2 regions of the Massilia sp. CFBP9026 genome follow, and region 1 is predicted to be linked to the other one. Evidence: predicted binding sites of a transcription regulator. Region 1 holds the regulator's gene; the other holds the start of a gene.
The links. The regulator sigma-54, encoded in region 1, starts transcription at its own class of promoters, with help from an activator protein. The targets are predictions, from matches to a motif close to TGGCANGNAANCTGCTTT.
Positions count from the first base shown of each region.

Region 2: a site for sigma-54 is predicted at 2,022-2,039, ahead of glnA (type I glutamate--ammonia ligase). Genes of this name have one in related genera too.

Region 1 covers NZ_JAXCWH010000012.1:18,968-24,199, forward strand. The annotation lists gene SOM28_RS23415 (enoyl-CoA hydratase/isomerase family protein) at 1-923, opposite strand, end outside; gene hpf (ribosome hibernation-promoting factor, HPF/YfiA family) at 1,049-1,408, opposite strand; gene SOM28_RS23425 (RNA polymerase factor sigma-54) at 1,484-2,962, opposite strand; gene lptB (LPS export ABC transporter ATP-binding protein) at 2,974-3,726, opposite strand; gene lptA (lipopolysaccharide transport periplasmic protein LptA) at 3,738-4,286, opposite strand; gene lptC (LPS export ABC transporter periplasmic protein LptC) at 4,328-4,936, opposite strand; gene SOM28_RS23445 (KdsC family phosphatase) at 4,948-5,232, opposite strand, start outside.
Region 2 covers NZ_JAXCWH010000004.1:77,037-82,268, reverse strand. The annotation lists gene SOM28_RS11465 (CocE/NonD family hydrolase) at 1-423, shown strand, start outside; gene SOM28_RS11460 (hypothetical protein) at 589-1,332, opposite strand; gene SOM28_RS11455 (rhodanese-like domain-containing protein) at 1,329-1,784, opposite strand; gene glnA (type I glutamate--ammonia ligase) at 2,102-3,517, shown strand; gene SOM28_RS11445 (DUF4124 domain-containing protein) at 3,679-4,194, shown strand; gene glnL (nitrogen regulation protein NR(II)) at 4,206-5,232, shown strand, end outside.

The DNA of each region.
Region 1 (5,232 bases):
TCGAAATTGTGGCGCACCAGCGAGCGTTCCATGCGCAGGCAGTCGGCCACGTCGAGCGCGGCGCCGCGCGCCAGCAGTTCGTGGGTCACGCACATCAACAGGGGCGAACGCTGGCGCATGGCGGCCAGCGCCTTGTGTGCGAACGGTGTTGCGTCGCCTTCGAGCGATCCCATGATCGCGGCGACCGACGCCGCGCCGAAATGCGCATCGATGCTCTTGCGCCGGACCTGCAATTCGCTTGCCCCCGCCATTGCAGCAAACGGCGCCGCGAAGGCGCGGATCGCCGCCGGCAGCCCGGCGCCTTGCGTCGACGCGATCAATGCCTTCAGGTCAGGCAACTCGGCGCTTGGCACGAACACGTCGGCCAGGCCGATATACAGCGCGTCGGCGGCGCCGATCGTCAGTCCGGTCAGGCCCAGGTAGTTGCCCAGCTGTCTCGGCGCATGCGACAGGAAGTGGCTGCCGCCGACGTCGGGGAACAGGCCGATGTTCACCTCGGGCATGGCCATCCTGGTACGCTCGGTCACGATGCGCAGCCCGCAATCCGGGCCGCCCTGGGCGATGCCCATGCCGCCGCCCATCACGACGCCATCCATGATGGCGATATAGGGCTTCGGATAGAAATGGATCAGGTGGTTCAGCGCGTATTCTTCGGTGAAGAAATCCTCGAGCAGCGCGCTGCCGCCCATCGGCGACGCATGGCCGACCTCATGGAAGAAGCGGATGTCGCCGCCCGCGCACAAGGCCTTCTCGCTGCTGCTGGTCAGTACGACCGCCTCGACCTGCCCGTCATGCTCCCAGGCGCGCAGCACGTCGGTCAGCGCGCGCACCATCTCGAGCGACAGCGAATTGAGCGCCTTTGGGCGGTCCAGGGTGATGATGCCGGTGCGGTTGGCGATGCGGGTCAGGACGTGGTCGGTCATGGCGTGATCCGTAATGGAAAGACATGCATTTTACCGAACACATAGATGCGCGTAGTACCGGGGAGGCTGGATGCAAAAAGGGCGTCCCCTCAGACGCCCTTAGCTAGTGTGAGCCCTGCGCCTGATCAGGCGACAGCAGCGTCTTCGCCGTCGATTTCCGGCATGCGTTTGATCGAAGTACGGCTATGGTCTTTCAGTTGCTGCTTGTGTTTGAGGATCTGTCGGTCCAGCTTATCCATCAGCGTATCGATCGCGGCGTACAGGTCTTGTGCAACGCTTGCCACGTGCAGGGTCTTTCCCGACACCTGGACGTTGATCTCTGCTTTCTGCCTTTTTTCTTTTTCAGTGAGGTTGTCGACGGCCAGGAAGACGTGGGTGTCGATCACCTGGTCGAAATGGCGAATGATGCGCTCGAGCTTATTCTGAACGTATTCACGGATGGCGGGGGTTACTTCGAGATGATGGCCACTGATTGTGAGGTTCATACACACTCCTTTGAAAATGTTGCACCGTGTGGACCGCACCAACGCGACAAGGCACGACGGGTGTGGACGGCGCAGTTACAAGGACTTGCGGAGGCTTACAGGGGGTATCTTGAGGGCTTCACGGTATTTTGCAACCGTGCGGCGCGCGATGACCATGCCTTGTTCCCCGAGCATCTCCGCGATCTTGCTATCGGATAAAGGGTTCCTAGGGTCTTCTGCTCCTGTCAATTGTGCGATGAGCGCACGGATTGCCGTCGAGGATGCTTCGCCTCCCGCCTCGGTGGCAACGTGGCTGCCGAAGAAATACTTCAACTCAAACATGCCGTGCGGGGTCAGCATGTATTTCTGGGTTGTGACACGAGAAATTGTGCTCTCGTGTAGGCCTAGTGTATCAGCTATCTCACGTAAAACAAGGGGCCGCATGGCAACCGCGCCATGGGAGAAAAAATTGCGCTGGCGCTCGACGATGGCCTCCGCCACACGCAGGATGGTGTCGAAACGCTGGCGCATATTCTTGATGAGCCACTTCGCTTCCTGCATCTGCGCGCCCATCTGCGCCTCGCTCTTGCCCTGCTTGAGCAGGCTGGCGTACAGGCTGTTGACGCGCAGGCGCGGCATCACGTCGGGGTTCAGGGTGACCGCCCAGCCGCTCTTGGAACGGCGCACGATCACGTCCGGCACCACATAGTCCGACACGTTCGAAGCGAACGCCGCGCCCGGGTGCGGATTGCATTGGCGCACCACGGCCTGCACCTCGCGCAAGTCTTCGTCGTCGCAGTCGAGCGCTTTTTTCAGCTTGCTGTATTCGCGCTGGGCGAACCAGCTCAGGTAACCCTCGACGATCTTGAGGGCCATGCGGCGCGTGACCATCGGCACACCCGGCATGCGCCGGATCTGCAGCGCCAGGCACTCGGCCGCGCTGCGCGCGCCGACGCCCACCGGGTCCATGCTCTGCACCAGCGCCAGCGCGCAGCGCAGCTCGTCGATCTCGATATCGAGCTCTTCGGGCAACCGCGCGTGGATCTCGTCGAGCGGTTCCTCGATGTAGCCGTTGTCGTCCAGCGCATCGATCACCAGCTCGGCCAGCGCACGGTCGCGCGCCGACAGGGTGGCTTCGCGCACCTGTTCCATCAGGTGTTCGCGCAGGGTGATGGCGCAGGCTTCCAGTTGCGGGCGGCCGTCCTCGTCCTCGCCGCCGCTGCCGGAAGACGGCGCACCGCCCTCGCTCCAGTCGGCATCAACGCGATCGTTGTCGGCGCCGCCCTCGAAACCTTCGCCATCCTGCGCCGGCGCACCCTCGCCCTCGGCCTGCTGGCCGGGCGCCGGCGGCGCTTCGCCGCTGGCGGGTGCATTGTTGATCGCGCCATCGGCCAGCAAACGCACCGACCGGTCGAGCGGATCGTCGAGCCGCTCGAGCAAGGGGTTATCGCCCAGTATCTGCTCGATCTCCTGGTGCAGCTCGAGCGTCGACAGTTGCAGCAACCGGATCGACTGCTGCAGTTGCGGCGTAAGCGCGAGGTGCTGCGAAGTGCGGAGTTGCAGGGACTGTTTCATCTAGGCGTCGCTCACATGCGGAAGTGTTCACCCAAGTACACGCGGCGCACCGACTCGTCCGCGATGATGTCGTCAGGGCGGCCGGAGGCAAGCACCGCGCCCTGGTTGATGATGTAGGCGCGGTCGCAGATGCCAAGCGTCTCGCGCACGTTGTGGTCGGTGATCAGGACACCGATCTGGCGCTCCTTCAGGAAGCGCACGATGCGCTGGATCTCGATCACGGCGATCGGGTCGACGCCGGCGAACGGTTCGTCGAGCAGCACGAAGCGCGGATTGGTCGCCAGCGCGCGCGCGATCTCCACGCGGCGGCGTTCGCCTCCCGACAGCGACAGCGCCGGATTCTCGCGCAGCTTCTCGATCTGCAGGTCGGCCAGCAGGGTGTCGAGGCGCTCGTTGATCTGGTCTTTCGACAGCGGCTTGCCGTTGTCCTTCTGCAGCTCGAGCACGGCGCGGATGTTCTCTTCGACCGTCAGCTTGCGGAATACCGAGGCCTCCTGCGGCAGGTAGGACAGGCCCAATACGGCGCGGCGGTGGATCGGCAGGCTGGTGATGTCGGTGCCGTTGATGTCGATCGAGCCGGCGTCCGACGGCACCAGGCCGACGATCATGTAGAACGAGGTCGTCTTGCCGGCGCCGTTCGGGCCCAGCAAGCCGACCACTTCACCGCATTCGACCTGCAGCGACACGTCGCGCACCACCAGGCGCTTGCCATAGCTTTTCTGCAGGCCCTTGACGACCAGGGTGCTGCAATCGCCCAGCTCCATCGGGATTGCCGTCATTGCGCTCCTCCGGCTGGGGTGCGCTTGGGCGAGAGGATCAGGGTGCCGCGACCGCCGCCAACCTTGCTCTGGCCGCTGACGTCGTTGCGCACGGTGGCCACTTCCTTGCGGCTGTCATACGAGATGAAAGGGCCGGTGACCTGGTTGCTCAGTTGATCGTTTTCCAGTTCCTTGATCAGGGCATTCGAGTACAGGCGCACCAGCTCGGCGCGCTCGTCGTACTCGATGCGCTCGGCCTGGCCCTCGACCCACAGGTTGGGACCGCCGTCGCGCTTCTGGCGGAACGTGGTGAGCTTGCCGTTGTTGGCGGTGAGCGTTACCGTCATATAGCCTTCGGGCGTTTCCCTGACCACGGCGCGGTCGGCCTTGAGCAACAGCGTACCGCGGGTAAGGATCACGTTACCAGTAAGGGTACGCACGCCGTTGACCCCGTCGAGATCGGCGGAATCGTATTCGACCTGCGCGGGCTTGAGCGAGTCGGCACGTTCGGCGGCTGCCGTCAGCGACAGCAGGGAAAGGAGTACGGCGGCAAATAATTTTTTCATGATAGGGAATGCTGGTCCTGGGTTATCACACGGTGCAGGGCTTACTGGCGCGGGCGTGGCGGATAGATTATCTGGCCTCGGCTGGACATGTGCACTTGCTGGGTGGCGTTGTTGGCGACCATGCCGGTGCCTTTCACGCTCGATGCCCCAAGCTGCAGGTCAACCGGGAGGTCGGTCTTGACGATCTCTTCGTCGGGTAGCACGGTCAGCGCCTGGCTACGCAAGTGCAAGGACTCGCTCTGCGCGGTCTTCGGGCGCTGCAGGTCGACGTCGCCCATCAGTTCGACCCGGTGCTCTTCGTGGAACACCTGGGCGTTCCTGGCGACCACCGTCATTGGCGGGCGGCCCGGCTCGACGCCGCGCAGCAGCGGCTGGTCGACATGCGAGACGTCGCCGCGCGGGATGTGGGCCAGGTGCTTGCCCGACAATACATAGCTCGGCTGGCCATTCTCGGTCATGCGCACGAACGAGAAATTCTCGACGATGTAGTCCGGTTCGTCCGGCGGCCCGCCCAGCTGGGCGTCGATGTCGGAGGCCTGCATCAGTTGCAGCAGCCAGAAGCTGCCGAAGGCGAAGAAGACGCCGATCACGATCATCGCCAGGAGATTCCAGCGATGCGCGGTACGCTTGTTTTGGACGATGGTGGCCATGGTGCGTGACCTCAGGCGAAGTACGGCGCGAGCGCCTGGTCATAGGTGCCCTGGGCGCGCATCACGAGATCGCACACCTCGCGCACCGCGCCGCGGCCGCCGCCATTCTTGGTGACGTAGTGCGCGCGGTGCTGCACCTCTGGATGGCCGGACGGCACCGCGACGGCGAAGCCGACGCGCGCGAACAGCGGCAGGTCGATCACGTCGTCGCCGATGTAGCCGCACTGCTCGGCGGTGAAGCCGGTGGCCTCGAGCAGCTTGGCGAAGCCGATGCGCTTGTCGTGGATGCCCTGGTG
Region 2 (5,232 bases), on a different contig from region 1:
ACCGACGCCGACTGGGTAGTGAAGCTGATCGACGTCTACCCAAGCGACTATCCGACGCCGGCGGCCCCGCGCGCGGGCAATGACGTCGGACCGCCGGCCCTGAAACTGGGCGGCTTCCAGCAGCTGGTGCGCGGCAATCCGCTGCGCGGCAAGTTCCGCAACAGCTACGAGAAGCCGGAGCCCTTCGTGCCCGGCAAGGTGGAAGCGATCAGCTATGAGCTGGGGGCGGTGAACCACACCTTCCGCCGCGGCCACCGCATCATGGTGCAGGTGCAGAGTTCGTGGTTCCCGCTGATCGACCTGAATCCGCAGACCTTCATGCGCATTCCCGATGCGAAGCCGGAAGATTTCAAGAAGGCGACCCAGCGCGTCTATCGCGCGCCGGGCACGGCCTCGGGACTCCAGCTGATGGTGATGCCGTAAACTTCGGGGTCAGGTCTGACAATCGGACACGGGCTCTGCAGTCCTTAACCACAGCGTGATTTTCTCGAGCCTTCCAAGCCGTAATAATCTGCTTTAAGGCTGAGAACGTGTCCGAATGTCAGACCTGACCCCGGTTTTGCGTCCACCGGGCCGCCGGGGCCGACGCTACCCGTTGCGACGGCGCGGGATGCCGCGCTCGTACCATGCGGGTGCGCCGGGAACGAGGGCGGCGCGCACCTCGCGGCGCAGGGTGGTGGCGGGAATCGCGTCGGCCGCCAGCTGGCGCAGGCGATTCACGTCGGCGTGCCGGCCGCGCGCCGCCAGCACGTCCAGGATGGCGTTTACGTCCTGTACATAGTTGTGGATCTCGGCCGGGATGCTGGGCGCGGCGGTGAAACGCTTGCGGCGCTCGCGGAAGGCATCCATCAGGTAGTCGGCATGCTGGCGGATGTTTTCTTCCGGGTTCGGCATCAGGCGTTCGGCCAGTTCGGCGTCGCCGGCGGCGATCACCTGCGGCAGCACGACCCGGATGCAGGACGCGGCCAGCGCCGGCGCCACGTCTTCCAGTTGCAGGAACAGGTCGCGCGTGCGCACCGGCTGGTCGCGCGCATGGTCGATCGAGACCACGTCGAGCAGGTGGTCGCGGTTGCCCTGGCCGGCCAGCAGCAGGGCGGTGCTGCGTTCGCGTACCGCCTCGAGCGCCGCTTCCGCCGGTGGATAGGCCTCGGCCAGCACGGCCCAATCGGCCAGCGCATACGAACGGCGTACGCCGGCCAGCGATGGATCCTGTTCCAGTGCATGCTCGTGGAACCAGGTCAGCTCTTGCAGCGCGGCCTCGTACTGGCCCTGGTCGGCCAGTTCGCGCGCCGCCACCAGGCGTTCAATGGGGTTACTTACCTCGTCGCTCATGCACCCACCCATGGCAATCCCGCCTTGCACCAGCCGCCAAGCGTCTTGCGATGGCCTTCGCCGTCCTTGTCGCCCTCGAAACCCTCGAGGATGTCGAAGGCATTCGCATAACCGAGTTCGGTCGCCACGCGGGCGCTGTGGCGCGAGCGCACGCCCGAGCGGCACAGGAACAGCAGGATGTCATCCTGGCTCGCGACTTTTTCAAGCTGGGCGCCGAAGTCCGGATTCGGCACGCCGCCCGGATAGGTCGCCCACTGCACAGCCGCATGCTGGGCATCGGGGATGGCGACCCGGCCCACCCAGTCGCGTTCGGCATTGGTGCGCACGTCCACCAGCTTGACCTTCGGGCTGCTCCTGAGCAGCTCGAACGCCTCTTGCGGCGTCACCGCACCGGCATAGGGCTGGCCTGCGCCACGCTGGCGCGCAGCCTCGAGAATGTTTTCTGTCGTCATAATGTTCGGTCCGTTTTTGGGCATCCAAAGGCGCTGCACCATCGTGGATCAGTGTATCCTGCTCTTACATGGTGCGTCGGCATATGATTGCACTTGATTGGTGCATTCGGCATGCACTGTAAATCTTTCGACAAGCCTGCCGATCGACGCGATTTTATGGGTAAACTGGCCCGTCCCCCAAGAACGATTTGTGCATGTCCTCATGCAATTAACTTGGCACGTGGGGTGTCACCAAGTTGGCATGCTTCGTGCTTCAACATGATGCAAGTTGTCGGTTCTCATGACCCGACTTCCTTTTTTCAATTAGGAGATTCCGAATGGCAAAGTCCGCCGCAGATGTAATGCAACTGGTCAAGGACAACGAAGTCAAATTCGTTGATTTACGCTTCGCCGATACCCGCGGCAAGGAACAGCACGTCACGGTCCCGGTGTCGCACTTCGACCTGGACAAATTCGAATCCGGCCACGCCTTCGACGGTTCGTCGATCGCCGGCTGGAAAGGTATCGAAGCCTCGGACATGCTCCTGCTGCCAGACCCGAACACCGCCAACCTCGACCCGTTCATGGAAGAGACCACGCTGTTCATGCAGTGCGACGTCATCGAACCGTCGGACGGCAAGGGCTACGACCGCGACCCGCGCTCGATCGCCAAGCGCGCCGAAGCCTACCTGAAATCGTCGGGCATCGGCGACACCGCCTACTTCGGCCCGGAACCTGAATTCTTCATCTTCGACTCGGTCCGCTGGAGGCTGGACATGTCGGGTTGCTTCGTCAAGATCGACTCGGAAGAAGCATCGTGGTCGACCGACAAGGAATTCGAAGGCGGCAACAGCGGCCACCGTCCGACCGTCAAGGGCGGCTACTTCCCGGTCCCACCGGTCGATTCGTTCCAGGACATGCGTTCGGAAATGTCGCTGATCCTCGAATCGATGGGCATCCCGGTCGAAGTGCACCACCACGAAGTGGCCGGCGCCGGCCAGAATGAGCTGGGCACCAAGTTCTCGACCCTGGTCGAGCGCGCCGACTGGACCCAGAACCTGAAATACGTCATCTGGAACGTCGCCCACAGCTACGGCAAGACCGCGACCTTCATGCCGAAGCCGATCAACGGCGACAACGGCTCGGGCATGCACGTGCACCAGTCGATCTGGAAAGACGGCAAGAACCTGTTCGCAGGCGACGGCTATGCCGGACTGTCGGAAACCGCGCTGTTCTACATCGGCGGCATCATCAAGCACGCCCGCGCGCTGAACGCGATCACCAACCCGGGCACCAACTCGTACAAGCGCCTGGTGCCTGGCTACGAAGCCCCGGTCAAGCTGGCCTATTCGGCCCGTAACCGTTCGGCCTCGATCCGCATCCCGCACGTGGCGAACCCGAAAGGCCGCCGCATCGAGACCCGCTTCCCGGATCCACTGGCCAACGTCTACCTGTGCTTCGCTGCGCTGCTGATGGCCGGCCTGGACGGCATCCAGAACAAGATCCACCCGGGCGAAGCCGCGACCAAGGACCTGTACCACCTGCCGCCGGAAGAAGACAAGCTGATCCCGACCGTGTGCGCCTCGCTCGAAGAAGCGCTGGAAGCCCTGGACAAGGACCGCGAGTTCCTGACCCGCGGCGGCGTGTTCAGCGACAGCATGATCGATGCCTACATCGAGCTGAAGATGAACGAAGTGCAGCGCCTGCGCATGACCCCGCACCCAGCCGAATTCGACATGTACTATTCGTCGTAATCACTTGGCAAGCTGTTGTGCCTGTGCATCGCCAAGCTTGACGGCGATGCCATGAAACGCGGGGAAAGCGATGGCTTTCCCCGCGTTTTTTGTTGCTTCGGGTATAGTCGGGCGCGACTACAATGCATCTTCCCGCCGATGCAAGCTACCGAGTGATAGGAATGACAAACATCGTTTTTCACGGCGCCGTGGCCATGTTCGCCCTGCTGTTGTGCGCCTCGGCCCAGGCCCAGATCTACCGCTGTACGGATGCTAACGGCCGCCCGCTGTACACCGACGTCAAGGTCGGCAAGTGCCAGCTGATCGATACCGGCTACAGCTCGCCGCCGGCGGCGTCGGCGCCGATCCCGGCCCCCCGTTCGTCGGGCGGATCGGGTGCGGCCAGCACGCCTGCCCCCGCCGCCGCCAGCACCCCGTCCAGTTTCCCGCGCGTGGACAATGTGGTGCAGCGCGCGCGCGACGACGAGCGGCGCGAGATCCTGGGCGACGAATTGCGCATCGAGGAACGCAAGCTGCTGGACCTGAAAAAAGTGTTCAACAACGGCGAGCCCGAGCGCCAGGGCAACGAGCGTAATTACGCCAAGTACCAGGAGCGGGTGGCCTCGATGCGCGACGAGATCAGCCGTACCGAACGCAATATCGAGGCGCTGCGGCGCGAGATCGGCAATATCAGATGACCCTGCCACCCATGAACGACGTTCCCGCCTTCGACGCGGGCGATCCGGCGCGCTACGCCGGCCTCGACCTGCTGGCCTCGGCCGTGCTGCTGACCGGCGCCGACGGCGAAGTGCTGTATGCGAACGCCGCCGCCGAGAACCTGATGGAGCTGTCGTTCAAGTCGCTGCAGCGCCATCGCCTGCCCGAGCTGTTCCAGAACGGCGCCGAGCTGGCCGCCCTGATCGGCCAGGCGCTGGCCCACCAGTATGCCGACCTGCGCCAGGACCTGACCCTGCAGCGCAACAACCGCGAGCCGCTGCACGTGAACAGCATCGTCAGCGCGCTGGGCGACGGCACCCTGCTGATCGAGCTGCGCGAGAACGTGCAGCAGCTGAAGCTCGACCGCGAGGAGCGCATCCTCGACCAGAGCCAGGCCAACAAGGAACTCATCCGCAACCTGGCGCACGAGATCAAGAACCCGCTGGGCGGCATCCGCGGCGCTGCCCAGCTGCTGGAACTCGAGCTGCCGCCGCACCACCTGCTCGAGCTGCAGGAATACACGCAGGTGATCATCAAGGAAGCCGACCGCCTGCAGACCCTGGTCGACCGCCTGCTGGCGCCACACCGCAAGCCCCACATCGTTGGGGACGTCAATATCCATGAAGTGTGCGAGCGGGTGCGCAGCCTGATCCTGGCCGAATTCCCGCAAGGCCTGTCGATCAAGCGCGACTACGACGCCTCGATTCCGGAATTCCGCGGCGATTTCGAGCAGCTGATCCAGGTGGTGCTGAACATCGCCCACAACGCCGCCCAGGCCCTGTCCAGCCGCATGGCGCGGGGCGACGCCGAGATTGTTTTACGCACCCGCGTGGCGCGCCAGGTCACTTTGGCGAAGGTCCGTTACGGGCTGGCATTAGACTTGCATATCATCGACAATGGACCGGGCATCGCGCCCGATATCCGCGACCGCATTTTCTATCCGCTCGTATCCGGGCGTGACGGCGGGAGCGGCCTCGGGCTGACGCTGGCGCAAACCTTCGTGCAGCAGCACCTGGGGG